Regions from separate parts of the Actinoplanes sp. CA-142083 genome, predicted to be linked through region 1. Evidence: riboswitches for the same ligand, from Rfam matches in the RefSeq annotation. Region 1 holds a riboswitch; each other region holds the start of a gene.

The links. A riboswitch is a leader RNA that binds a small molecule or an ion and turns the genes downstream of it on or off. The one in region 1 is predicted to bind cyclic di-AMP.
Region 2: linked by a shared signal. The riboswitch ahead of ACQPZX_RS06980 (NlpC/P60 family protein) and the one ahead of ACQPZX_RS02090 (coiled-coil domain-containing protein) in region 1 are both predicted to bind cyclic di-AMP.
Region 3: linked by a shared signal. The riboswitch ahead of ACQPZX_RS29205 (NlpC/P60 family protein) and the one ahead of ACQPZX_RS02090 (coiled-coil domain-containing protein) in region 1 are both predicted to bind cyclic di-AMP.

Annotation. Positions count from the first base shown of each region.
Region 1 covers NZ_CP192076.1:429,175-436,935, forward strand. Annotated here, with positions in the region: gene ACQPZX_RS02075 (HAD family hydrolase) at 1-715, shown strand, start outside; gene ACQPZX_RS02080 (glycoside hydrolase family 65 protein) at 777-3,143, shown strand; gene ACQPZX_RS02085 (coiled-coil domain-containing protein) at 3,195-4,232, opposite strand; cyclic di-AMP (ydaO/yuaA leader) riboswitch at 4,238-4,371, opposite strand; cyclic di-AMP (ydaO/yuaA leader) riboswitch at 4,579-4,711, shown strand; gene ACQPZX_RS02090 (coiled-coil domain-containing protein) at 4,760-5,728, shown strand; gene ACQPZX_RS02095 (ABC transporter ATP-binding protein) at 5,750-6,532, opposite strand; gene ACQPZX_RS02100 (ABC transporter permease) at 6,519-7,415, opposite strand; gene ACQPZX_RS02105 (TetR/AcrR family transcriptional regulator) at 7,606-7,761, shown strand, end outside.
Region 2 covers NZ_CP192076.1:1,454,533-1,462,293, reverse strand. Annotated here, with positions in the region: gene ACQPZX_RS07020 (MDR family MFS transporter) at 1-339, shown strand, start outside; gene ACQPZX_RS07015 (antibiotic biosynthesis monooxygenase family protein) at 395-700, shown strand; gene ACQPZX_RS07010 (ANTAR domain-containing protein) at 697-1,473, opposite strand; gene ACQPZX_RS07005 (hypothetical protein) at 1,522-1,710, opposite strand; partial or broken gene ACQPZX_RS07000 (DUF1360 domain-containing protein) at 1,951-2,471, opposite strand; gene ACQPZX_RS06995 (DUF6158 family protein) at 2,481-2,708, opposite strand; gene ACQPZX_RS06990 (hypothetical protein) at 2,794-3,204, shown strand; gene ACQPZX_RS06985 (DUF3817 domain-containing protein) at 3,219-3,536, shown strand; cyclic di-AMP (ydaO/yuaA leader) riboswitch at 3,747-3,873, shown strand; gene ACQPZX_RS06980 (NlpC/P60 family protein) at 3,888-4,859, shown strand; gene ACQPZX_RS06975 (sigma-70 family RNA polymerase sigma factor) at 4,923-5,927, opposite strand; gene ACQPZX_RS06970 (SDR family NAD(P)-dependent oxidoreductase) at 6,492-7,187, shown strand; gene ACQPZX_RS06965 (dTMP kinase) at 7,184-7,761, opposite strand, start outside.
Region 3 covers NZ_CP192076.1:6,362,213-6,369,973, forward strand. Annotated here, with positions in the region: gene ACQPZX_RS29185 (tetratricopeptide repeat protein) at 1-1,108, opposite strand, end outside; gene ACQPZX_RS29190 (AAA family ATPase) at 1,110-2,357, opposite strand; gene ACQPZX_RS29195 (epoxide hydrolase family protein) at 2,402-3,475, opposite strand; gene ACQPZX_RS29200 (MarR family winged helix-turn-helix transcriptional regulator) at 3,529-3,981, shown strand; gene ACQPZX_RS29205 (NlpC/P60 family protein) at 4,071-5,063, opposite strand; cyclic di-AMP (ydaO/yuaA leader) riboswitch at 5,080-5,216, opposite strand; gene ACQPZX_RS29210 (M56 family metallopeptidase) at 5,339-6,241, opposite strand; gene ACQPZX_RS29215 (BlaI/MecI/CopY family transcriptional regulator) at 6,264-6,611, opposite strand; gene ACQPZX_RS29220 (cytochrome ubiquinol oxidase subunit I) at 6,689-7,761, shown strand, end outside.

The DNA of each region.
Region 1 (7,761 bases):
GGCATGCCTTTTTGATCTTGACGGCGTGCTTACGCAGACCGCACTTGTGCACAATGCTGCGTGGAAACAGACGTTCGACGCGTTCCTCCAGACGTGGTCGGCACAGCACGGGCAAGAGTTCGTGCCGTTCGACTCCGGCGCCGACTATCACGACTATGTCGACGGCCGGCCACGCGCCGATGGTGTCCGCACCTTCCTGGCCTCTCGCGGTATCACCCTGCCCGAGGGCACCCCCGACGACGGTCCCGACCAGCTGACCGTGAACGGGCTCGGCAACAAGAAGAACATCCTCGTCCTGCAGAAGATCAAAGAGGGCGCCGTGCAGGTCTACGAGGGCTCGGTGGAGTACCTCAAGGCCGCCCGCGACGCGGGCCTGCGCCGCGCGGTGGTCTCGGCGAGCGCCAACTGCAAGGACGTGCTCGAGGCGGCGGGTATAGCCGACCTCATAGAGGAACGCGTGGACGGTGTGACCGCACGCGAGCAAAACTTGCCTGGCAAGCCGGCACCCGACACTTTCCTGTACGGGGCGAAACTCCTGGGTCTTCCGCCCGAGGCGTGTGCCGTCTTCGAGGACGCCCAAGCGGGCGTTGCCGCAGGTCGGGCCGGTCATTTCGGGATCGTGGTCGGCGTGGACCGAGTCGGGCAACGTGCCGCTTTGGTGGAGCACGGGGCCGACATCGTTGTCACGGACCTGTCCGAACTGCTGAAGCGCTGAGCACGCATCAGCGCTTATATCTTCGACGTCTTTCTCTTTCTCATTCGCGAGAGGCACCACCGTGATCCGTGAACGGGCATATCCCGTGGACCCCTGGCACATCCGGGAGACCCGGCTGGACCTGGACCTGCTGGCCCAGTCCGAGTCGGTGTTCGCGTTGGCCAACGGGCACATCGGGATACGCGGAAACCTGGACGAGGGCGAGCCCCACGGCCTGCCGGGTACGTACCTGAACTCGTTCTACGAGCTGCGCCCGCTGCCGTACGCCGAGGCCGGCTACGGATTCCCCGAGTCCGGCCAGACGATGATCAACGTGACCAACAGCAAGCTCATGCGGCTGCTGGTCGACGACGAGCCGTTCGACGTGCGGTACGGCGAGCTCCGCTCCCACGAGCGGGTGCTCGACCTGCGGGCCGGCACGCTCGAGCGCAACGTCGAGTGGGTCTCGCCGTCCGGCCAGGCGATCCGCGTGCGCACCGTACGGCTGGTCTCGTTCACCCAGCGCGCCGTGGTCGCCTACATGTACGAGGTCGAGCCGCTGGACGCGTCCTGCCGGCTGATCCTGCAGTCCGAGCTGGTCGCCAACGAGCAGCTGCCGCCGATGAGCAAGGACCCGCGCGTGGCGGCGGTGCTGGACCACCCGCTGCAGGCCGAGGAGATGCTCGAGCAGCGCACCGGCGGCCTGCTCGTGCACCGCACCAAGGCCAGCGACCTGCGGATGGCCGCGGCCATGGAACACCTGGTCGAGGCGCCCGGCAAGCACGCGATCACCACCGAGGGCCACCCCGACTGGCTGCGCACGACGGTCGCCACCAAGCTCGAGCCGGGCCAGAAGCTGCGGGTGGTCAAGCTCGCCGCGTACGGGTGGTCCGGAAGCCGCTCGCTGCCCGCCATCCGCGACCAGGTGGGCGCCGCGCTCGCCAGCGCCCGGCTGGACGGCTGGGAAGGCCTCGTGGACGCCCAGCGGGAGTACCTGGACGCCTTCTGGGACCACTCCGACGTCAAGGTCGAGGGCGACCCTGAGGTGCAGCAGGCGGTCCGCTTCGGGCTGTTCCACACGCTGCAGGCGGGCGCCCGGGCCGAGCAGCGCCCGATCGGCTCCAAGGGACTGTCCGGCCCCGGCTACGACGGCCACACGTTCTGGGACGCCGAGACCTTCGTGCTGCCCGCGCTGACCTACACCCAGCCCTCGGCGGCGGCCGACGTGCTGCGCTGGCGGCACTCGACGCTCGACCTGGCCCGGGAGCGCGCGCAGACGCTCGGCCTGCAGGGCGCGGCCTTCCCGTGGCGCACGATCCGCGGCCAGGAGTGCTCCGCGTACTGGCCGGCCGGCACCGCGGGCTTCCACATCGGCGCCGACATCGCCGACGCGGTCCGCCGTTACGTGCAGGCCACCGGCGACTACGACTTCGAGCGCGAGGTGGGCCTCGAGCTGCTGATCGAGACCGCCCGGCTGTGGCGGTCGCTGGGCCACCACGACCGGCACGGCCGCTTCCACATCGACGGCGTCACCGGCCCCGACGAATACACGGCCGTGGTCGACGACAACATCTACACCAACCTGATGGCCCAGCAGAACATGTTCAGCGCGGTCGAGGCGGCCAAGCGCCACCCCGACCTGGCCCGTCAGCTCGGCGTGGACGACGAGGAGATGGCCTCCTGGCGGGACGCGGCGGCGGCCGTGCACATCCCGTACGACCGGGAGCTCCACGTGCACCAGCAGTCGGAGGGCTTCACCCGGCTGCAGGAGTGGGACTTCGAGAACACGCCCCCGGAGGCGTACCCGCTGCTGCTGAACTACCCGTACTTCGACCTGTACCGCAAGCAGGTGGTCAAGCAGGCCGACCTGGTCATGGCGATGTACATCCGCGGCGACGCGTTCACGCCAGAGGAGAAGCAGCGCAACTTCGCCTACTACGACGCGCGGACCGTCCGGGACTCGTCGCTGTCGGCGTGCATCCAGGCCGTCATGGCGGCCGAGGTGGGCCATCTCGAGCTGGCCCACGACTACCTGGGCGAGGCCGCCCTGATGGACCTGCACGACCTGCACCAGAACTCGCGGGACGGCGTGCACGTGGCGTCGCTGGCCGGAACGTGGATCTCGTTGATCGCCGGCCTCGGCGGCATGCGGGACTTCAACGGCCAGCTGTCGTTCGCGCCGCGCCTGCCCAGCCGGATCAGCAACCTGGAGTTCTCGCTGCTGTGGCGGGGCCTGCGGGTGCGGGTGAACGTGACCGCCGACGAGGCCACCTACTCGCTGCGCAACGGTGGCGGCTCGGCCCGCCTGGTGTTCAGCCACCACGGCAAGGAGATCGAGGTGACCCAGGTGAAGCCGGTGACCGTGCCGATCCCGCCGCAGGGTCCGGTCGGGCCGCCGCCGACCCAGCCGGCCGGTCGCTCCCCGGTGCGCCGGGCGCCGCAGGACTGACGCACTGACTGAAAAGGGCCCCCTTGGGGGCCCTTTTCTTGAAACGACTTCTTAAAGCATTGATACGTGTACGTGGTCCTTGTGGTTGCTCGCGCCGTGATAGGCGTGCCAGCCGGTGGCCGGGAACCAGATCTGCGCGTACCAGATGACGTAGTAGATGCCCAACCGGTCGGCGTTGCGCACCAGGAACGCCATGAGGTCGTTGCCGTAGTTCTTCATGTCGGCGTTGTGCGCGACCGAGAATCCGCTCTTCTGCAACGACCAGTCGCAGGCCCGGCCCTTCGGGTGCTCGAACGGACCGCCGTTGCGGTGACAACCGACGAAGCGATTGAAGCCCGCCTTCTTCACCTCTTGGTACATGTGCAATGTACGGGCGGTGATGCAACCGCTTGTGGTCGGATCCTTCACCGTGCATTTCTCCGCCGAGAATCCGCCTTCGGAGTTGCGCGGGGCCGGCGCCGCCTGCTTGGACACCGCGTCCACGAAGCCGCCGGTGAGACTCTCGCCACCGACCAGCGACAGCGCCTTGTCGGCCGCGTCCTTCTGCTTCTTCATCGCGACCAGGTTGGTCTGCTGCTGCTTCACCTCGGCGTCGAGCGCGGCCTTCTTGGCGGTCACGTCGTCGATGGCCGCGTTCAGCTCGCGCAGCTTCCGGTCGTGCAGGGTGTTGATCTCCTCGAGCGAGACCGCCTTGGCCAGGAAGTCGTCCGACCCCTGGCTGCCGAGCAGGAAGCTCGCGGCGCCGAGGTGACCGGTGCGGTACTGCTGCGCGGCGATCGCGTTGACCTCGGGAACCAGCGAGTCGCGTTTCGCCTCGGCCAGGTTGATCTGGATGGCCAGCTTCTTCTGCGTCGTGGTCGACTTCGCCACGGCGGCCTTGGCCTGCACGAACTTGCGGTTCGACGACTCGAGCACTTCGTTGAGGGTGGAGTTCGACTCGATCTCGTCACCCTTCTCGTCGGGCTGGGCCGACGAGGACGACGAGTCGTCGGGATCGGCGCTCGCGGGCGCGGCGGGCGCCGCGAAGATCGAGGCAGCCACGAGCGGCGCCAGGGCGAGGGTCAGCCACCGGCGGGGGCGTACGGTCATCCACGTTCCTTCCGGGTTACCGCCGACCGGGTTAGCTGACGGGTTCGGGACGGAAGCGATCCCTACCGCTCTCGCGGATTCACCCCAGTGGGACATTGGGTCCCCGGCTCGCCTTGCGGCGATTGGGCGGCGGCCTGCCGGCACCTCGGGGGCGGCGCCTCGGTGGCAGAGCCGCGGGTGAGTTTACCCGAGGTCGCGCGACACTTCAGTCTCCGGAAAATGCGAATGCGGTAATCCTTCGAGCACTTTCCGTGATAAGTCGACGCACGGTCATCCGGTGATCGCGTGGAGTGCGAGATCTGTCGATCAATCGATGTCATGGGTATCGTCGGTCGCGATCCCCGCCCGGGGATCGCCGCCTAATCGCCTTTGGCGAGTCGGGGACCCAGGTTTTTGTTGGGGTGAATCCGCTCTCAGCGGTAGGGAACTTCCGTCCCGAACCCGTCAGCTAACCCGGTCGGCGGCCGACGGAAGGAATGGTTGTGCGGCACATTACTGTCCGCCGGCGATTAGCGGCGTCGCTCGCCATGGTGGTGGCCGCCTGCGGCCTGGCCTTCGCGGTCGCGTCGCCGGCCGGCGCGGCCCCCGGCGACACCGGCGACGACGGCGAGGGCGGCTCCAAGACCCTGATCCAGCAGCTCGAGGCGGCCTCCAAGGGCTACCTCGAAGCCAAGGACGCGCTGGCCGCGAGCAAGAAACGGCAGGTCGAGCTGACCGCCCGGCTCAAGGAGCTGGACACCGAGCTCGCACCCCGGCAGGCGGCGTTCGACCAGATCGTCCAGCAGTCCTACATGAGCGGCCGGCTCGGCCCGATGAGCGCGCTGCTCACGGCGGACTCGTCCGGCGGTTTCCTGGACCGTGCGGAGACGCTCCAGACGGTCGCGGCGAAGCAGAAGGCCGTGATGGCCGACCTGGAGGCCACCCGCGACGGTCAGGCCAAGGCGAAGCTCGCGATCGACGCAACCATCCGCGACCAGCAGAAGCAGGTCAACGTGATGGCCAAGCGCAAGGTCCAGGCCGAGAGCGCGCTGAAGGCGGCCAACGCCGGGCAGGACGACCCGCAGCCGAGCGACGGCGGCAGCAGCGCGAGCTCGGGCTCGTTCCAGGGCGGCAGCGGCATGGTGGACGACCCGACCAGCGGCGGCCGCATCACCCAGCGCATGCTGTTCGCCATGCGGCAGGCCCAGTCGGCCGGCTTCAACCACTACGTGCACTGCTTCCGCGAACAGAACAGCGGCGAGCATCCGAAGGGGAGAGCCTGCGACTTCGCCGCCGACAAGGACGGGTTCGGCGGGGTGGCGACCGGCAGCAGCAAGACGTACGGGACCAACCTGGCGAACTATTTCATCAACAACTCGAGCAAGCTCGGCGTGCTCTACGTCATCTGGTTCCGACGCATCTGGCTGCCGTCGAGCGGCTGGAAGTCGTACTCGGGTGGCAACGGCGACCCGTCGAGCGACCACACCAACCACGTGCACCTGTCAGTGCGCCCGTAGCTCGAGGGGAGTACGGGACCTTCACTTCTTGACGAAGGTCTCGTACTCCTTCATCACGTCCTCGGTCGGGCCGTCGGCCTTGATCACGCCGCCTTCGAGCCAGATGCTGCGCTCGCAGGTGTCCCGGATCGACTGCTCGCTGTGGCTGACCAGGAAGACAGTGCCGGCCTCGGCGCGCAGGTCGCGCACCCGCTGCTCGCTGCGCTTGCGGAACTTCGCGTCGCCGGTGGCGAGGGCCTCGTCGATGAGCAGCACGTCGTGCTTCTTGGCCGCGGCGATCGCGAAGCGCAGCCGGGCTCCCATGCCGGACGAGTAGGTCCGCATCGGCAGCGAGCTGAAGTCGCCCCGCTCGTTGATGCCGGAGAACTCGATGATGTCCTGCACCTGGCCCTTGACCTCGGCCGGGCTCATGCCCATGGCCAGGCAGCCGAGCATCACGTTGCGCTCGCCGGACAGGTCGTTCATCAGCGCCGCGTTCACGCCCAGCAGCGAGGGCTGGCCGGCCGCGTAGATCGCGCCGCCCGGCTCGACCGGCAACAGCCCGGCGATCGCCCGCAACAGCGTCGACTTGCCCGAGCCGTTGGTGCCGATCAGGCCGATGGCCTCGCCCTTGTAGGCCACGAAGCTGACGCCCTTGACCGCGTGCACCTCGCGCACGGCGGCGCTCTTGGTGCGGGTGACCAGCCGCTTGAAGCTGCTCAGCGGCGAGTTCTGCGCGGCCGACACCGAACCGTGGATGCGGTAGATGATGTGCGCGTTCTCCGCGATGATCGTGGGGACCCGCTCGTCGTCAGCCACGGCCATAACCCTTCTCTCCACGCCAGAAGTACGCGTACCCGCCGATGCCGACCACCAGCGCCCAGATGATCGCCTGGATCCACAGCCGGGTCGGCGTGCCGGCCAGCGGCACGTCCTCCATCAGCGCGTGCCGGATCAACTCGATGTAGACCAGCAGCGGGTTGGCCTGGACCACGGCGAGCTTCCACCCGTGCAGGTGCTGGGTGAACTGGGTGACCGGGTAGAGCACGGCCGAGCCGTACATCCAGACGCGCATGATGAACGGGATCAGCTGGCGCAGGTCGTGCAGCTTGGAGCCGAGCCGGGCCACCAGCATCGTGAAGCCGGCGTTGAAGAACGTCTGCAGCAGCAGCGCCGGTATCGCCAGCAGCCACTCCCACGTGAGCGGCTCGCCGGTGAACAGCACGATCGCGATGAGCACGGCCATCGAGGCGATCATGTTGCGTGCCTCGACCAGGACGATCGAGATCGGCAAGCTGGCCCGCGGGAAGTGCAGTGCCCTGATCAGCCCGAGGTTGCCGCTGATCGCCTGGACGCCGGCCTGCACCACGGACTGGGTGTAGCCGAAGATGAAGACACCGGCGCACAGGTACGCGATGAAGTTGTCGACGTCGCGCTTGGTGTTCAGCAGCACGCCGAAGATCACGTAGTAGACGCCCGCGTTGAACAGCGGGGTCAGGACCTGCCAGATCATGCCCAGGCGGGTGTTGCCCAGGGCGGCCGAGACCTTGGCGCTCGCGAACTCCCAGATGAAGTGCCGGTACGACCAGATCAGCCTGGTGTACTCCGGCAGGCTGGGCAGTCGCCCGGCGGCGCCTAGTCCGTGCTTCCGGGCCAGCTCCTTGGGAGTGGGCCCGGAGTAGGACTCGACGACGGTCGTCTGAGCCATGGGGTGGTGCTCCGATCTCGTCGGCCCGAGGGGGTCATCGGGACCTGCTGCTTTACGCGCTGCTTTCCGCGAGAACACAACTTCAGCATGTCAAGCCGCTGTCGATGGAACGGGTTCGTATCGACGTGACGGAAGGCTATCCGACCAAACGGCGGAACGCAACCGTTACGTCCTGGCGTATAGTGACCGCGTGGCGACAGCGAAGCGTGCACCAGCCGGAGCGGCAGTGCTCCGAGGCGACATCACCGTGGCGATCCGCAACGCGGTCATGCAGGAGCTGGCCGAGGTGGGTTATGGCCGGCTCTCGATCGAGGCGGTGGCCCGCCGAGCCGGGGTCGGCAAGACC
Region 2 (7,761 bases), 1.0 Mb from region 1:
TTCCAGCAGTCGGTGGCCGCCGACCCGAGCCAGATGCAGACGCTGCAGCAGGCGCAGGGCAGCAGCGCGCTGAACGACACGTCGTTCCTCGAGAAGCTCTCGGCCGTCGTCTCGCACCCGTTCAAGGTCGGTTTCTCGGACGGCATCCAGGTCGTCTTCATCTTGGCCGCCGCGGTCATGGTGGTCGGCCTGATCGTGGTGTTCTTCCTGCCCGAGGTCCCGCTCGCCCAGCGGTCGGCCCAGGCGCAGCGCGAGGCCGACATCCTGGCGGCGGAGAACAGCGACGGCGTGCCCGGCGAGGTCGGCGCCGGTCCCCTCCCCGACAAAGTCATCCATTAGAAACCCAAAATTGGAGCCGGGACGCCCACGCGTCCCGGCTCTGTAGTTTTGGCGCATGTCTGTCGTGAAGATCAACGCCATCGAGGTGCCCGAGGGCGCCGGCCCCGAGCTGGAGAAGCGCTTCGCCGCCCGGCAGGGCGCCGTCGAGAACGCACCCGGCTTCCTCGCGTTCGAGCTGCTGCGCCCGGTCAACGGCGAGAACCGTTACTTCGTCTACACCCGCTGGGAGTCCGAGGAGGCGTTCCAGGCCTGGTCCTCGGGTTCCGCCCGGGAGGCGCACTCGGGCGAGCGGGCCAAGCCCGTCGCCACCGGCGCGTCACTGCTGGAGTTCGAGGTGGTCCAGCACGTCGAGAAGGCTTAACCGCGGCGGGCCGCCGCGGCGGCGATCAGGCGATCCGCCACCGCGCGGCGGTCCAGGCCGAGGCGCTGGGCGGTCTCGCCGAGCACGTCGTAGGCCTCGCGGACGCCGCACCCGCGCTGGGCGATGATCACACCGACCGCCCGGTCGACGGCGGCGTCGGTGCTGGTCTCGTCGCGGCGGCGCAGCTCGCCCAGCAGCACCTCGGCGTGGTTGACCAGCGCCATCGCGGTCAGCAGGAGATCGGGCCCGAGGTTGCCGGGCCCGTCCAGATAGAGGCTGACCGCGCCCACCTCGGCCCGGGGCACGTCCAGCGGCACGGCCACCACCGCGCGGACGCCCTCGGCGCGCGCGGGCTCGGCCAGCTCGGGCCAGCGCTCGTCGGTGGTCAGGTCGTTCACGGTGACCAGAGCGCGGGTGCGGGCCGCGTGCAGCCCGGGGCCGGTGCTCAACGCGTACTGGAGCTCATCGACGCCCTCGCCGGACGGCCCGGCGGCGGTGCAGGTGAGTGGCCCGCCCTCGCCGATCAGAGCGACCGAGCAACGCACCACGCCCGGCACCGCGCCGATCGCCAGTGCCGCAAGGCGCTCGAGCGCCGAGGCGAAGCTCTCGGCGCCGAGCAGACGCACCGAGAGCTCGTGCAGCAACCCGGCCAGTTCGACCGCGTGCGGGCCGCTCAGGGCGGCGGAGCGCGCGCTGCGGGTGCGCGCGGGACGGCTCAGTAAACGAGCGGGGCCGCGCGTCGGCGCAGAAATCCGGCGATTCGGGACAGACACGCGGGGAATATTGCCATGACCATCGACGAACACGGAAGTTCGGTGCCCCTACCGGGTGGTGTCGCCGGGCGCGGCGGCCTGGTCGGAGCGGCGATTCTCCACCGCTTCGGGGTCGTCCTCGCGCCGGTCGGAGTCCGCCAGGATCGCTTCGGCCTGTGCCCGCGGGTCGGCGCTGCCGGCCACACGTTCCTCCGGCAGCAGCTCGGCCGCGCGTTGCTCGATCCGGTCATCGCTCATAGATGATCAAATACCCCGGCCGGCAAGCCCCTGAAACACGTCGCCGCCCCCGGGCGAACCCGGGGGCGGCGTACGAGATGTCGGTGTGCATGTCGCCTCGCGGCGAAAGGCACAACACGGCTCCAGCCGAACGGTATTCCGTGAAGGCAAAGTGGTGAGGCCCGGGGACACTGGACACACCGACATCTGTTCTCAACGGTCGGCCCTCGACCATGATTCCGTTAGCAACTGTGACGCCGGTCACCCCTCCGTGGCCTGCTTGGCGCGGTCGTAGGCCATCTGGAGGAAGTCGGAGGCGGCCGTCGCGGTCAGGGCGGTGGCGACCAGGCGGGTCAGGCGCGGCGCGAGGACCAGGCCGCCGGTGAGGCCGGTGGCGACCCACACGGCCAGGCAGAACGGGCAGGTGACCAGCTCGCCGAGCCCGTGCCGGATGGAGTTGCCCTCGTCGCGCACCTCCTCGTTGAGCTCGCCGAGCCGGCCGGCTCGGCGTAGCGGGCGAGCGGCGCCCGCAGCGGGCTCGCCACCGCGTCCTTGGCGAGCAGGCGGCTCAGCTTGTGGGTGGCTATCGAGATCAGCAGCACGTCGGCGGCCGCGGGCCGGTCGGGTACGCGCTTCCCGGTGACCTTCGCGGCGGCGGCCAGTCCGGCGGCGAGCGCGCCGAACGCGCCCATCGCCACGGCGTACCCGGCGAGAGGCCGGTGCTCGTGCGGCGCGTACGCCTGACCGACGCGCTCCACCCGGTCACGCAGCGACTCAGTCACACGGCCTCCTCAGAAGTCCTGGGTGAGACGGGACGGGTCGACCTCGCGGCCCGGGTAGCGGGTCATGTACTCGGTCTCCAGCTCAGCCGTGCGCCGGAAGTGGTTGTCGAGGGCCGCGTCCGGGCCGTGCCGCAGCGTGGACATCCGGGCGCGGTAGAGGCTGGACAATTCCCGGAACAGGTCCTCGTCGTCGAGCGTGGCCGGGTCCACGCCGATCTCGGTCTCGGCGTCCGTCATCGTGCACCTCCGTGTGGGTCATCACCTGGCAGGACGGTTGCCCGCGCCGACGAAGGGCAAACGTGCCGCCGGTACGCTCGTGTGCATGAAGGGGCTCTGGACGCCGGCGTGGATCGCGCGGCACGTCCTGGCGCTCGTCGCGATCGCGGGCTGCCTCGGGCTGGGCTGGTGGCAGTTCAGCCGGGCCAGCGGGGGAAACACGCTCAGCTGGGGCTACACGTTCGAGTGGCCGGTCTTCGCGGCCTTCTTCGCCTTCCTCTGGTACCGCGAGGTCCAGCTCGCCCGCAAGCCGCCCGAGCCCGCGGAAGAAAAGGACGAAGAGCCCGAGAAGCTTCCAGGTTCGCCTGTTACGGTCGGCCGGCCCGTGCGTGTCGCGGTCGACCGGGCGCCCGCCGCGGACGACCCCGAGCTGGTGGCTTACAACGACTACCTCGCCTGGCTGGCCGAGCACCCCGGCGCCGGGGCGATGGATTACCCCGGATACTCCAAGAAATAAAGGGACGTGGCACTGTGCAGGGAGCGCTCACCCGCTATCGGATCATCGCGTGGATCGTGGGCGTCTGCCTGCTCACGATCGTCCTGGTCGGCATGCCGCTGAAGTACCTCGGCGACAACGACACCGTGGTGGCGATCGTCGGCCCCGCGCACGGCTTCCTCTTCATGGTCTACCTGGTGCTGACCTTCGACCTGGCACGCCGGGCGGGGTGGCCGTTCCTCCGGATGATCATCGTCATGGCCGCCGGAACCATCCCCTTCCTCTCCTTCTGGGCGGAGCGTAAGGTCAGCCACGCGTGGGTTCCCGCCGACCTGGCGAAAAGTCCGGTTTAAGCGGTCGAATAACCCGCAGTCTTCGTCGAATGACAATGCGTTATCGGGATCAATGGCGCATATCTGGCCTTTTCCTTAAATCCCGCGTAGAGACCTTGATTTTGATTCGCGCATCGATAAGTTAATGCGGTTGGTTCGGTCCGCAGCCACACCCCTCCGTGGCGCCGGCCAACGCCGCCCAATCGACGCGGTGTCCCGTCACGCCCTCCCCCAGGGCGGACGCGGTAGTCGCGCCGAACCGGGGAACCGCGTTTCTGGGGTGAATCCGCGAGAGCGGTAGGGCCTTCTTCCCGCCCGAATCCGACAGCTAACCCGGTCGGCGGCCAGCAGCGGAAGAAAGGTCAGCAACCGGTGCCAACCCCCCGCACCAGGCTTCGGGCACTCGCGGTCGCGGCGATGGCGATCGCGATCACCGGATCCATGGCGACCGCGGCACACGCGGCGCCGTCCGAGACCGAGCTCAAGAAGCAGATCGAGACCGCGTCGAACCAGCTCGAGGACATCACCGAGTCGTACAACAAGCTCAAGATCGACCTGAACAAGACGGCGACCGACCAGAAGACCCTCCAGGCCTCGCTGGCGCCCGCGAAGGCGAAGCTCGTGGTCGCCGAGGCTCAGGTCAGCAGCATCGCCGCTACGGCCTACAAGCAGGGCCGGGTCGGGCCGATGAGCGCGATCCTGGGCAACCAGCAGGGCGGCCTCGTCGAGAAGATGAGCTACCTCGAGATGATCAACCGCGCCAACCAGCGGGACATCGACGACTACACCGCGACCACGCAGAACTTCGCCGACCGGCAGGCCGCCCTGAAGACCACGCAGGCCAAGCAGGCGGCGCAGCTCAAGGCGATGGACACGCGCAAGAAGACGATCGAGGCGAACATCAAGAAGCTGCGCGCCATGCGGGAGCAGGCGTACGGCAGCGCGACCGAGACCGGTGTCGCGGGAGCGGCCGGCCCGGCGCCGTCCATCTCCGGCAAGGCCGGCGTCGCCGTCGACTTCGCGTACACGCAGGCGAACAAGCCGGCCTACTACGGCTACGGCGACGCCGGACCCAACACGTTCGACTGCTCGGGCCTGACGATGGCCGCGTGGGCGAAGGCCGGCAAGTCGCTGCCGCACAACGCCGCCGCGCAGTACAGCGCCACCGCCCGCATCAGCAAGTCCCAGCTCCAGCCGGGCGACCTGGTGTTCTATCGCAGCCTCGGCCACGTCGGCCTGTACGTCGGCGGCGGAATGATCATCGACGCGTCCCGCGAGGGCGAGCCGATCAAGAAGAGGTCGATCAACATCATGACCCCGTACGGCTACGGACGCGTGAAGTAACCCCGGACGCAATGAAGGCCGGTACCCGAGGGGGTACCGGCCTTTCGCGTCGCGGAAGGGGGATCAGGCGGCCTGCAGGCCCTCGGCCCGGGCCAGCTCGCGCAGCCGGCCGAGCGCCTGGATCTCGAGCTGGCGGATGCGCTCGCGGCTGAGCGAGAAGCGCGAGGCCACCTCGGTCAGCGAGTGCTCCCGGCCGTCCTCGAGGCCGTAGCGCGCCCGCATGATGCCGGCCGAACGGTCGTCGAGGTGGTTGAGCAGACCCTCGATGCGCTGGCGCTCCAGGGCCGTCAGCACGATCTCCTCGGGCGAGGGTGCGTCGCTGTCGGCCACCAGGTCGCCGAGGTTGGTGTCGCCGTCGTCGCCGACCGGGGTGTCCAGGGACACGGTGTCCTGGGCCCAGCGGGTGAGCTCGTTGACCCGCTCGACCGTCACGCCGAGAGCCTTCGCGATCTGCTCGGGCTCGGGGTCGGCGCCGAGCTCGCGGACGAGCTGGCGGGTCACGTTGCGCATCCGGTTGACGTCCTCCACCAGGTGCACGGGGAGGCGGACGGTGCGCTCCTGCTGGGCGATGGCCCGGCTGATCGCCTGCCGCACCCACCAGGTGGCGTACGTCGAGAACTTGTAGCCGCGCTCGTAGTCGAACTTCTCGACCGCGCGCACCAGGCCGGTGTTGCCCTCCTGGATCAGGTCGAGCATCGGCATGCCGGAGCGCACGTAGCGCCGGGCGATCGACACGACCAGTCGCAGGTTGGCCCGGATGAACAGATCCTTCGCCCGCTGACCCTCGTAGACGATCCGCTCCAGCTCCTCGCGGCTCACGCCTCGCGGCGTCTCGCCCTCGTCGAGCAGGAACTCCGCGTAGAGGCCCGCCTCGATCTGCTTGGAGAGGTCGACTTCCTCGGCTGCGCTCAGCAGTGGCGTCCTGGAGATCTCGTGCAGGTAGACGCCGACAAGGTCACGCTCCTCGGCGACCTGGTCGGTCCGCATCACGGTGTTCTTCTCCACGTTGCCCACGGTCCCCTCATTGCGTTCACTACTTACCCCGTTACGGGCAAACCCTGTGTTCATCAGTTCCTCCCCGTAACGTCCGCAGTTCGTACTTTGCGGTTACTGGCATCTACACAACAAATGACTGCTCGCACTGATTCCGGCTGGTGGGTCGAAAGTGTCACGAATGCCTGGGTGATTGCTGAGAGCCGCGTGCGATGTTCCTGAAGAGGGCTCTTGGCACAGCATTCGCGCGCCGCAGCCGCGGTCGGTCACGCAGCAGAACGCTTACCCGCGTCGGTCTCCATGACACCATCGGCCCCCCACCTGTCGCAGCGACGGGCATCACCACCGACCTTGGGATGTCCATCACTACCCAGTACGGCCGTTCGGCTTCCTGGGTTCACGTGCAGCATCGACAGCTTCGCGACCGGCTTGAACCAAAAATCTCATCAAAAAGATCCCGGGGCGCGGTGCCGAACGGGACCACCTGCCACAATGCGGCACGGCGCGCCATAGTTCACTCGCCCGCAAGGGTGACGCCCGTGCAGGTGACGGCCTATTTCGTAACTGTGCGCGACCACCAGGCCATCCTCCGCCGAGCGTGACGAGAACCACACCGTCCCGGGCGGATGAACGGGCAACATGATCCCCATGGGCAATGGGCGGACGGTCTTCGTCACTGGCGGCGCCGGCGGGCTGGGAACGGCCACGGTGAGGGCCTTCCTGGCCGACGGGTGGCGGGTCGTCGCGCCCGTGCGGCCGGGCCGGAAAGGGCTTCCGGAGGGCGCGATCACGGTCGAGGCCGACCTCGCCGATGAGACGGAAGTCACTGCCGCGATGGCCGTCGCGGCGGGCGATCCGGAGGCGCCGTTGCGCGCCGTCGTCAATCTGGCCGGCGCGTACGGCGGCAGCGGGCTCGTCGCGGAAGCGCCCGTGGCGGAGTTCGAAGGGTTGCTGGCGCGCAACCTCCGGCCGACCTATCTGGTCACCCGGGCGGCGCTGCCGCATCTGGTGGCGGCCGGCGGCGGCGGGATCGTGTGCGTGTCGTCGCGGGCCGCGGTGGCGCCGTGGCCGGGCGCGGCCGGATACATCACCGCGAAGGCGGCGGTGCTGGCGTTCGCGGGCGCGGTGGCCGTCGAGTACAAGAAGCAGAAGGTCCGCTGCAACACGATCCTGCCCAGCGTCATCGACACCCCCGCCAACCGGCGCGACATGGCCGGCGCCGACTTCTCGAAGTGGGTGAAGCCGGAAGAGATCGCGCCCACGATCCTCTTCCTGGCCTCCGACGCGTCGGCGCCGACCACGGGCGCGCAGATCCCGGTGTACGGGCAGAGTTAGAGCACCTCCGCGAGCTGGTATCCGAGGGCGGTCGCGCCGGCCAGCAGCGGGGCGCCGGCCAGGATCAGCGCGCGGACCCGGGAGCGGGCCGGGGTGACCGGGGCGGGCAGCGGCAGGCGGGCGCGGATCTCGGCGGCGACCTGGCCGGGAGTGCCGTTCGCGTCGATCACGACGAAGCTGTCGTACTCGGGGAGCGAGCGGTAGGCGGCCGCGGCGGCCGCGAGGTAGTCGGTGCTCTCGTGGTCGTAGCCGCGGGCCTCGATCCGGTCGTGTGCCACCTGGGGGTCGACCACCAGCAGGAAGGTCACGTCGGGCCTCGGGAACAGGCGGTAGGCCCAGCGGGCGCGGCGCTCGGCGGCGGGGCGGGCGGCCCGGGCGCGCAGGCTCGCGTACTGGCAGACGGCGTACCGGTCCATCACGGTGATCTCGCCGGTCAGCGCGCGGCGCAGCAGGGTACGCAGAATGGCGAGCCAGCGCAGGACCGACTCGACGAACAGCATCGTTCGCCGGCCCAGCAGGTCCTCGGCGTCGTCACCGCGACCGAGCCGGGCGGCGAGCCGGCCGAACCAGCGGC
Region 3 (7,761 bases), 4.8 Mb from region 1:
CGTCCCGCAGATCGCGCTTGGTGGTGACCCACCACTCGCGGAACTCGCCGCCGAGGCTGCGCAGCGCGTGCCGGATGCCCGGGTCGTCGAGGCCGGCGCCGAGCATCTCGACCAGGCTGAGCGCCCACAGGACGGGCGCCAAGGCCAGGGCGAGCACGGCCGCCGGCCACCAACCGGCCGCCGCGTGCAGGACCAGCAGGGCGACCGCGACGACCAGCACGGCGAACGCCGCATACCCCGAACGCCGCATCAGCGCGGGCAGCAGCGGCAGGCAGCGCCACGGCAGCCGGCCGGCGGGCAGCAGGACCCGCGCGGCGAAACCGGCCAGCACGGCGGCCAGCACGGCGGAGACGATGCGGGCGAAAGTCGCCGCCGGGGACCACCACCAGTGGCCCACCAGCAGCAGCGCGCAGACGATGACGGCGCCCACGAACAAGCCGCGGCGCAGGCCGCTGAGCACACCACGGATCGGCCAGGTCATCGAGATCAGGTCGGGGCGGGCCGGGCTGATCCGGGCGACGTCGCGCAGGCCGCGCATCGAGCGGCGCACCCGCAGCCGCTCGGCGTCGATCATGGCGATCATCCAGCGGCCGTACGAGTTCTCCGGCTCGATCGCGAGCGCCGCCCGCACGGCGGCGGTGGCGGCCTCCCGGTTGCCGGCGTCCCGCTCGACCTCGGCGACCGTCAGCAGGCCCTCGACCGAGCGCGGGTCGAGGCTCAAGCCACGCGCGGCGGCGGCGCGGGCGCCCTCGTGGTCGTGAGCGGCGGCGAGGGCGCGGGCCAGCACCAGGTGGGCGGCGGCGCTGAGCTGGTCGAGGCGGACGGCCTCGGTGGCGGCGGCGACCGCGTCCCTCGAGCGGATCAGCAGGATCAGGTTTTCCGCACGCTCGGCGTGCGCGTCGCCCAGATGCGGCGACGCGGCGACGGCGGACTCGGCCGCCGCGAGGGCGGCGGGATACTCGCGGCGCATCCGCAGCACCGACGCGAGCAGGGTGAGCAGGCGGCCGTCGCCGGGCTCCTCGGCGAGCCCGGCCCGGACGATCCGCTCGGCGTCCTCGTACCGCCCGGCCTGGGCGAGGTGGTGGGCGCGCCGATAGGAGTCGGTCATCTCATCGGAGCTTGCGCTTCTTCAGGTACGCCGCGAGGTCGTCGTACTCCCCCGACTCGTTGGCGAACATCGCGACGTTGCGGGCGGTGGAGAACCACGCGTCGGTCGACGGCCGCACCTCGCGCGCGGCGGCCAGCATGTCGTGCTGGGAGATCATGCGGATCTCGCCGGTGGCGATCGAGTCGCGCATCGCGAACTCGGCGGCGGTCTCGCAGACGTGCGCCAGGTCGGCGCCCGAGTAGTTCTCGGTCGCATCCGCGACCTTGCCGAGGTCGATGCCCGCGACCGGGCGGTCGCGCAGGTGATACTCCAGGATCGCGGCGCGTGCGGCCTTGTCGGGAGGCAACACCAATAGCGTACGGTCGAGCCGGCCGGGCCGCCGCAGCGCGGAGTCGATGTCCCACGGGGCGTTCGTCGCCGCCAGCACGAAGACGCCGTCGTTGTTGCCGTCGACCCCGTCGAGCTCGGTCAGCAGCTGGTTGACGACGGTGCGCATGGACGACGAGTTGAGCTGGCTGCGCTTGTGGCCGAGCGCGTCGATCTCGTCGAGGAACAGCACGCAGGGCGCGTGGCCGCGGGCCGATTGGAACAGGTCGTGCAGGTTGCGCTCGGAGCTGCCGACCCACATGTTCAACACGTCGGTGATGGACAGCGAGATGAACGCGGCGCCCATCTCGCCGGCGACGGCCCGGGCCAGGAACGTCTTGCCGCAGCCGGGCGGGCCGTAGAGCAGCAGGCCGCCGCGCAGGCTCTTGCCGAACAGGCTGCGCAGCTTGGGGTTGCGCAGCGGGCCGAGGAAGGAGACCTCGAGGCGCTTCTTGACCTCCTGCATGCCGCCGACGTCGGCGAGGGTGATGGTGGACCGCTCGACGTCGAAGGTGCGGTCGGCGTGGCCCCGCACGGGGTCGGGCTCGTCGTCGGCCTTGGCGAACCTCGGCGGCACGATGTCGCCGAGATCCTGCTCCATGGCCGCCCAGTCGACGGTGTCGTCGCCTTTGGGCTTTTCAGCGGCCGGCTTTTCCCGCGCCGGCGACTCGGCCGGCGCCGGGCCGCCCAGCGCCGAGGTCATCAGGCGCTGGGCGGTCTCGTTGCCCGGCTCGCGGGCGAGGACCTGGGCCGCGTGGCCGATCGCCTCGGCGCCGCGGCCCGCCCCCACCAGCAGCTCGGCCAGGTGGAGCCGGAGCGTCAGGTCGTCGGGCCGGGCCTCGACGGCGGCGCTCAGGCTGTCGATGAGGGGCGAGTCGCTCATGACAGCAAATTATGCCCGCGCCCCCTGACAAGATCGCGGCGCGGTCACAGGGCCTCGTGGAAGAACGACGTGATGTCCGCCGCCAGCAGCTCGGGCACCTCCAGCGCCGCGAAGTGCCCGCCGGACGGGAACTCGGTCCACTGCCGGACGTCGTGACGCAGGTCCACCAGGGGACGGACCGGCTGGACGATGTCCTTGGGGAGGACCGCGATGCCGATCGGGACCGGGCACGGCACCGGACCGCTGCCGAGGCCGCTCTCCTTGACCAGGCGCGACGACGACCCGGCCGTGCCGGTGATCCAGTAGTGCATGACGTCGGTCAGGATCACCTCGTCCGGGATCGGATGGGCCGGGTCGGCCCACTGCGAGAATTTCTCCGCGAGGAAGGCGAGCTGGCCTACCGGGGAGTCGTTCAACGCGTACGCGATGGTCTGTGGCGCCGCCGCGAACAGCACCTGATGCGGGTGGCGATTGGCGGCCAGTTTCAGGGTCTTCTCGAGCCGTTCGGCGTCGAGCGGCGAAAGTTTCCCGTCGTAGGCGCCCCCGGTCGGCATGAAGTTGATGTGCACGCCGATCACATGAGCCGGGTCGGCGGCGGACACGAGGCGCGAGATGCCAGAGCCCCAGTCCCCGCCCTGGGTGCCGTAACGCTCGTACCCGAGATCGGCCATGAGTCTCACCCAGGCCTGCGCCACCCGTTGCTGGCCCCAGCCGCGGGAGCGGGTGGGCCCGGAGAATCCGAAGCCCGGAATCGCCGGGATCACCAGGTGGAAACGCGGCGTGAGCAGCGGGATCAGGTCGAGGAACTCGACCACCGAGCCGGGCCAGCCGTGAGTGAGGATCAGCGGGATCGCGTCCGGCGACGCCGAGCGGATATGCAAGAACCAGATGTTCTCGCCGTCGATTGTGGTCGTGAACTGCGGGTACGCGTTGAGCCGCGCCTCGTGGGCGCGCCAGTCGAGCTTCTGCCAGGCGTCGGCGAGCTGCCGCACCCGGTCGAGCGGGATGCCGTAGTCCCAGCCGGCGCCGGACAGCTCGTCGGGCCAGCGGGTGCGGGCCAGCCGCTCGTTCAGGTCGTCGAGCTCTGCTTGCGGAACGTGCACGCTGAATTCGTTCATGCTCCTAACGTTAGGTCCACTAACGTTAGGAGCGCAAATGTTATGCTGCTCACGTGGAGAGCGTGGAGCACCTGCCCAGCTGGCTGCTGACCCAGACCGCCGGGTTTGCGGGGCGCATGGTCAGCGCCCGGTTCGCGGATGTCGGCGCCCGCGGGTACCACTACCGCGTGCTCTCCTCGCTGGCCACCGAGGGCCCGGCCAGCCAGGCCGACCTCGGGCGGCGCGTGGGCATCCACCTCAGTGACATGGTCAAGGCCCTCAACGAGTTGGAGGCCGATGGTTTCGTCCAGCGTGTGCCCAGCCCCGACGACCGCCGCCGCAACATCATCACGATCACCGACGGCGGGCGGGCGCGCGCGGAGCAGCTGGCCCGGCAGGTCGGCTCCATCCAGGAGGAGCTGCTCGAGCCCCTCGACCGGGTGGAGCGCGAGCAGTTGACCACGCTGCTGGCGAAGCTCTACCGGCACCACCGTGTGCGGGAGGCCGCCCCGCCGCCCATGGACTGACGGCAGGTTTCCCGGTTGCCCGCGACACGGCGAGCCGCTAGATACGCGGAAGGGCCGCCTTCCGGCGGCCCTTCTTCGTGTTCCGGATCTCAGCCCGGTCGCCGGTAGCCGGCGATCGGTCCCCGTTCGATCGTCGCCATCCGTACATGGTCACCCGTGTGCGGGGCGTGCACCACCATGCCGCCGCCGATGTAGATGGCGACGTGATGGAGGCTTCCGGGGTAGTAGAAGACCAGGTCACCCGGTTGCAGCTCGTTCCGGGACACGGCCTTGCCCTCGTTCCACTGGTCCTTCGTGTAGTGCTCGAGATGCACCCCCACGCTGGCCCACGCCTCCTTCGTCAGGCCCGAGCAGTCGTAACTGTTCGGTCCGTCGGAACCGAAGACATAGGGCTTGCCGATGAGGTCGCATGCCTTCTGCGCCGCTCGGCCGCCCTTGTCGTTGGTGTAGGTGACGGGGCACGGTCCGGTCTTGTACGGGCCGTCGGCCTCGCCCGCCGAGCCGTACGCCTGGATCCGCAGCTTCTGCAGGCTGTCGATCTTCTTCTGGATCGCGGCCTTCTGCTTGGCCAGGTCGGCATCGCGGGCCGCGATGGACTTGGTCAGCACGTCCAGGTCGGACTTCATGCCGGCGTACTTGTCGCGAAGTTTCGCGACCCCGGCGATCTGGTCCTGCTGGTGCCGAGCGAGCTGATCGAGATAGGTCAGCTTGTCGGTCAGCCCGGTGGGCGACCCGCTCACGATCATGGCGTTGAAAGCGTTCGGCGCGCCCTGCTTGTACGCGTCGACCGCCATGCCGCGAACCTGAGAAAGGGCGACGTCCACCTGCACCTGGAGCGGGGTGAGCTGCTTGGTGAGGTTCTTCAGCTGAGCCTGGTTCTTGAGCAGTTTGCCGTGCACGTCGTTGTACTGCTCGATGACCGGCTCGAGTTGGTTCCACTGCTTGTCGATCTCGGCCTCGACGGTGGCCGGGTCGGGTGCTGCGTGCGCTACGGACGGGCCGGTGAGAACGATCCCGACCGCGGCGACGGCGCAGACGATGCTGCGCAGAACTGCGGCGCGGCGCGCCCCAATCCGTTTCACGTAGGTGCGTTATCCCTTCTTCCCTCGCGCCGCCGACCGGGTTAGCTGACGGGTTCGGGCGGGAAGCGCGCCCGGCCGCAGGGGGACTGCGGCTTCACCCCGACTACTCGGGTCCCCGGTTCGCCGCATGCGGCGATTAGGCGGTGATCCGTCAGATCGGCCGGATGGACGATGGGGGGCTGCCGGACCGCCGACCACCGTACCCTCGATCATGCGGGTAACTGAAGTTGCCACGACGGGGAAACTTCCTGCACGGCTTTCGCTACCCAGCGTGGTCAGAGAGGCCAGGCATCCAGCGCGCGGTCGAGCCACGGGACGACCAGGATCACGGTGGGTAGTACCAGCAGGGCAAGCGCGACGACCGCGACGACCGTGTTGAGGGCCGCCGAGGGGCGTTGCGGAGCCGCCAGGCGGTCCAGCCGGCGTCGTTGCGAGTTTCGTTCGGGCACGACTTCCTCCGCCAGGGGGACAGCGTCGGTCAGGCGTTCGAGCGCGCCGCGCAGGGGCGCGGCGCCGGCGCGTTTCCGGGCGGCGTCGTCGGCCACCATCTCCAGCAGCACGTGTACGGCGTCCAGCGGCGCCCGGCTGCGCAGGGGACGCGGCACGGCGCGATAGAAGGCCGTGAACGACTCCATGACCACCTCGTGCCGGTGGCGCAGGTGGGTCTGCTCGTGGGCGAGGACGGCGTCGACCTGGTCGCGGTCGAGCAGGCGAAGCGCGCCGTCGCTGAGCACCACCCGCGCCTCCCGGCCGGGCACGCAATACGCGAGCGGCAAGTTTCCGGCGAGGACGCGAACGTTTCCGGCGTCCAATTCCTCGCGGTGCTCGGCCTTGTCGAGCAGGTCGACGAGCAGGCGGTGTTTCGCGCGGCGGGCCCGCGAGCGCCGCGAAACTCCCCACAGCGAGACGAGCAGCCGCAGCACGATGATCGCGGCCACCGCCAGGGCGCCGATCAGCGCGGCGGCGGTGACCGGCTTTCCGGAGCCGGCGGCGCGGGTCAGCTCCTCGGGCGCGGCGAGCACGACGCCGAGGGCCGAGAGCACGGCGGCCAGGGTGACGGCCTGCCACAGCAGCACGGCGGCGGCGGGCGCCCGGTCGGGCCAGCGGGCCCGCGCCAGCAGGCCGGGCACGATCAGCGACAGGGTGAGCCCGAGCGCGCCGAGCAGCAGCGCGGTCATCCGGCGATCCCGTGGCTCTCCATCACTTCTTGGTGGCGGCTTCGATGGCGGCCTGCAGCGCCGCCGGCGAAAGTTGCCCGACGAAATACGCCAGCGCGGCGTCCTGATCGGGCGAGGCGCTGAGCGCGTCGAGCATGACCGACGCCGTCATCTCCTCGCGGGACTGCGCCGGGGCGTACCGGTAGGCGCGGTCCGCTCTCTGCTGCACCACGACTGCCTTTCTGGCCAGGCGGTCGAGCACGGTCATCACGGTCGTGTAGGCGAGGTCGCGGTCGCGGCTGAGCGACTCGTGCACCTGCCGCACCGTGAGCGGTTCCGCGGCGTCCCACAGAACCGTCATGACCTCGCGTTCCAGGTCTCCCAGCGCCATGTGTCCCAGTCTACTGCACAGCGTCGTACTACACGTCGTAGTATCTACTACGAGCCGTCGTAGAGGGGGACCATCCGATGGACGTGCTGGACCTGACGCGCCTGCAGTTCGCGGTCGTGACGATCTACCACTACTTCTTCGTGCCCATGTCGATCAGCCTGGCGGCGATCGCGGCCGGCCTGGAGATCACCTGGCTGCGCACGAAGAACGACAAGTTCCGCGATCTCACGAAATTCGTCGGGAAACTTCTCATCGTCACGTTCGCGGTCGGCGTCGTGACCGGCCTCGTGCAGGAGTTCCAGTTCGGCATGGGCTGGAGCGCGTTCGCCAAGTTCTACGGCGACGTCTTCGGGCCCACGCTCGCCATCGAGGGGATGCTCGCGTTCTTTCTCGAGGCGACTTTCCTGGCGCTCTGGTATTTCGGCTGGGACCGGCTGCCCCGCGTCGCGCACGCGGCCACGATCGTGATCGTCTCGCTGGGCACGATCCTGTCCGCGTTCATCATCCTTGCCGCCAACAGCTTCATGCAGAACCCGATCGCGTACGAGATGGATCCGGTCACCGGGCGAGCGCGCCTTACGTCGTTCGCCGAGCTGCTGACGAACAAGGTGAACCTGGCGGCCTTCCCGCACACCCTGGCCGGGGCGGCGATGATCGGGGGCGCGCTGCTGCTCGCGATCGCGGTGTGGCGGATGGCGGCCGAGCCGGCCCACCGGACGCTCGCCCGGCTGGGCGCCTGGGTGATGCTGGCCGGCGGGGCGGCGACCGCGCTGACCGGCGACCACCTGGGCAAGGTGATCACCGAGGTCCAGCCGATGAAAATGGCCGCGGCCGAGGCGCTCTACGAGACCACCAAGGGCGCGCCGTTCTCGATCATCACCACCGGCAAGCCGCTGCCCTCGTTCACCCTCGACATCCCGTGGCTGCTGTCGATCCTCGCCAAGGGCTCGCCGGGTGCGACCGTCCAGGGCATCGACGACCTGCAGGCGCAGTATGTCGCGCAGTACGGGCCGGGCAGCTACGTGCCGATGATCCCGGTGGCCTTCTGGACGTTCCGCCTGATGATCGGCGCCGGCATGCTGGCCGCTGCCGTCGCCGCGTTCTACCTGTGGCGTACGCGAAAGAACCGCGACGCGCCCCGCTGGCTGAC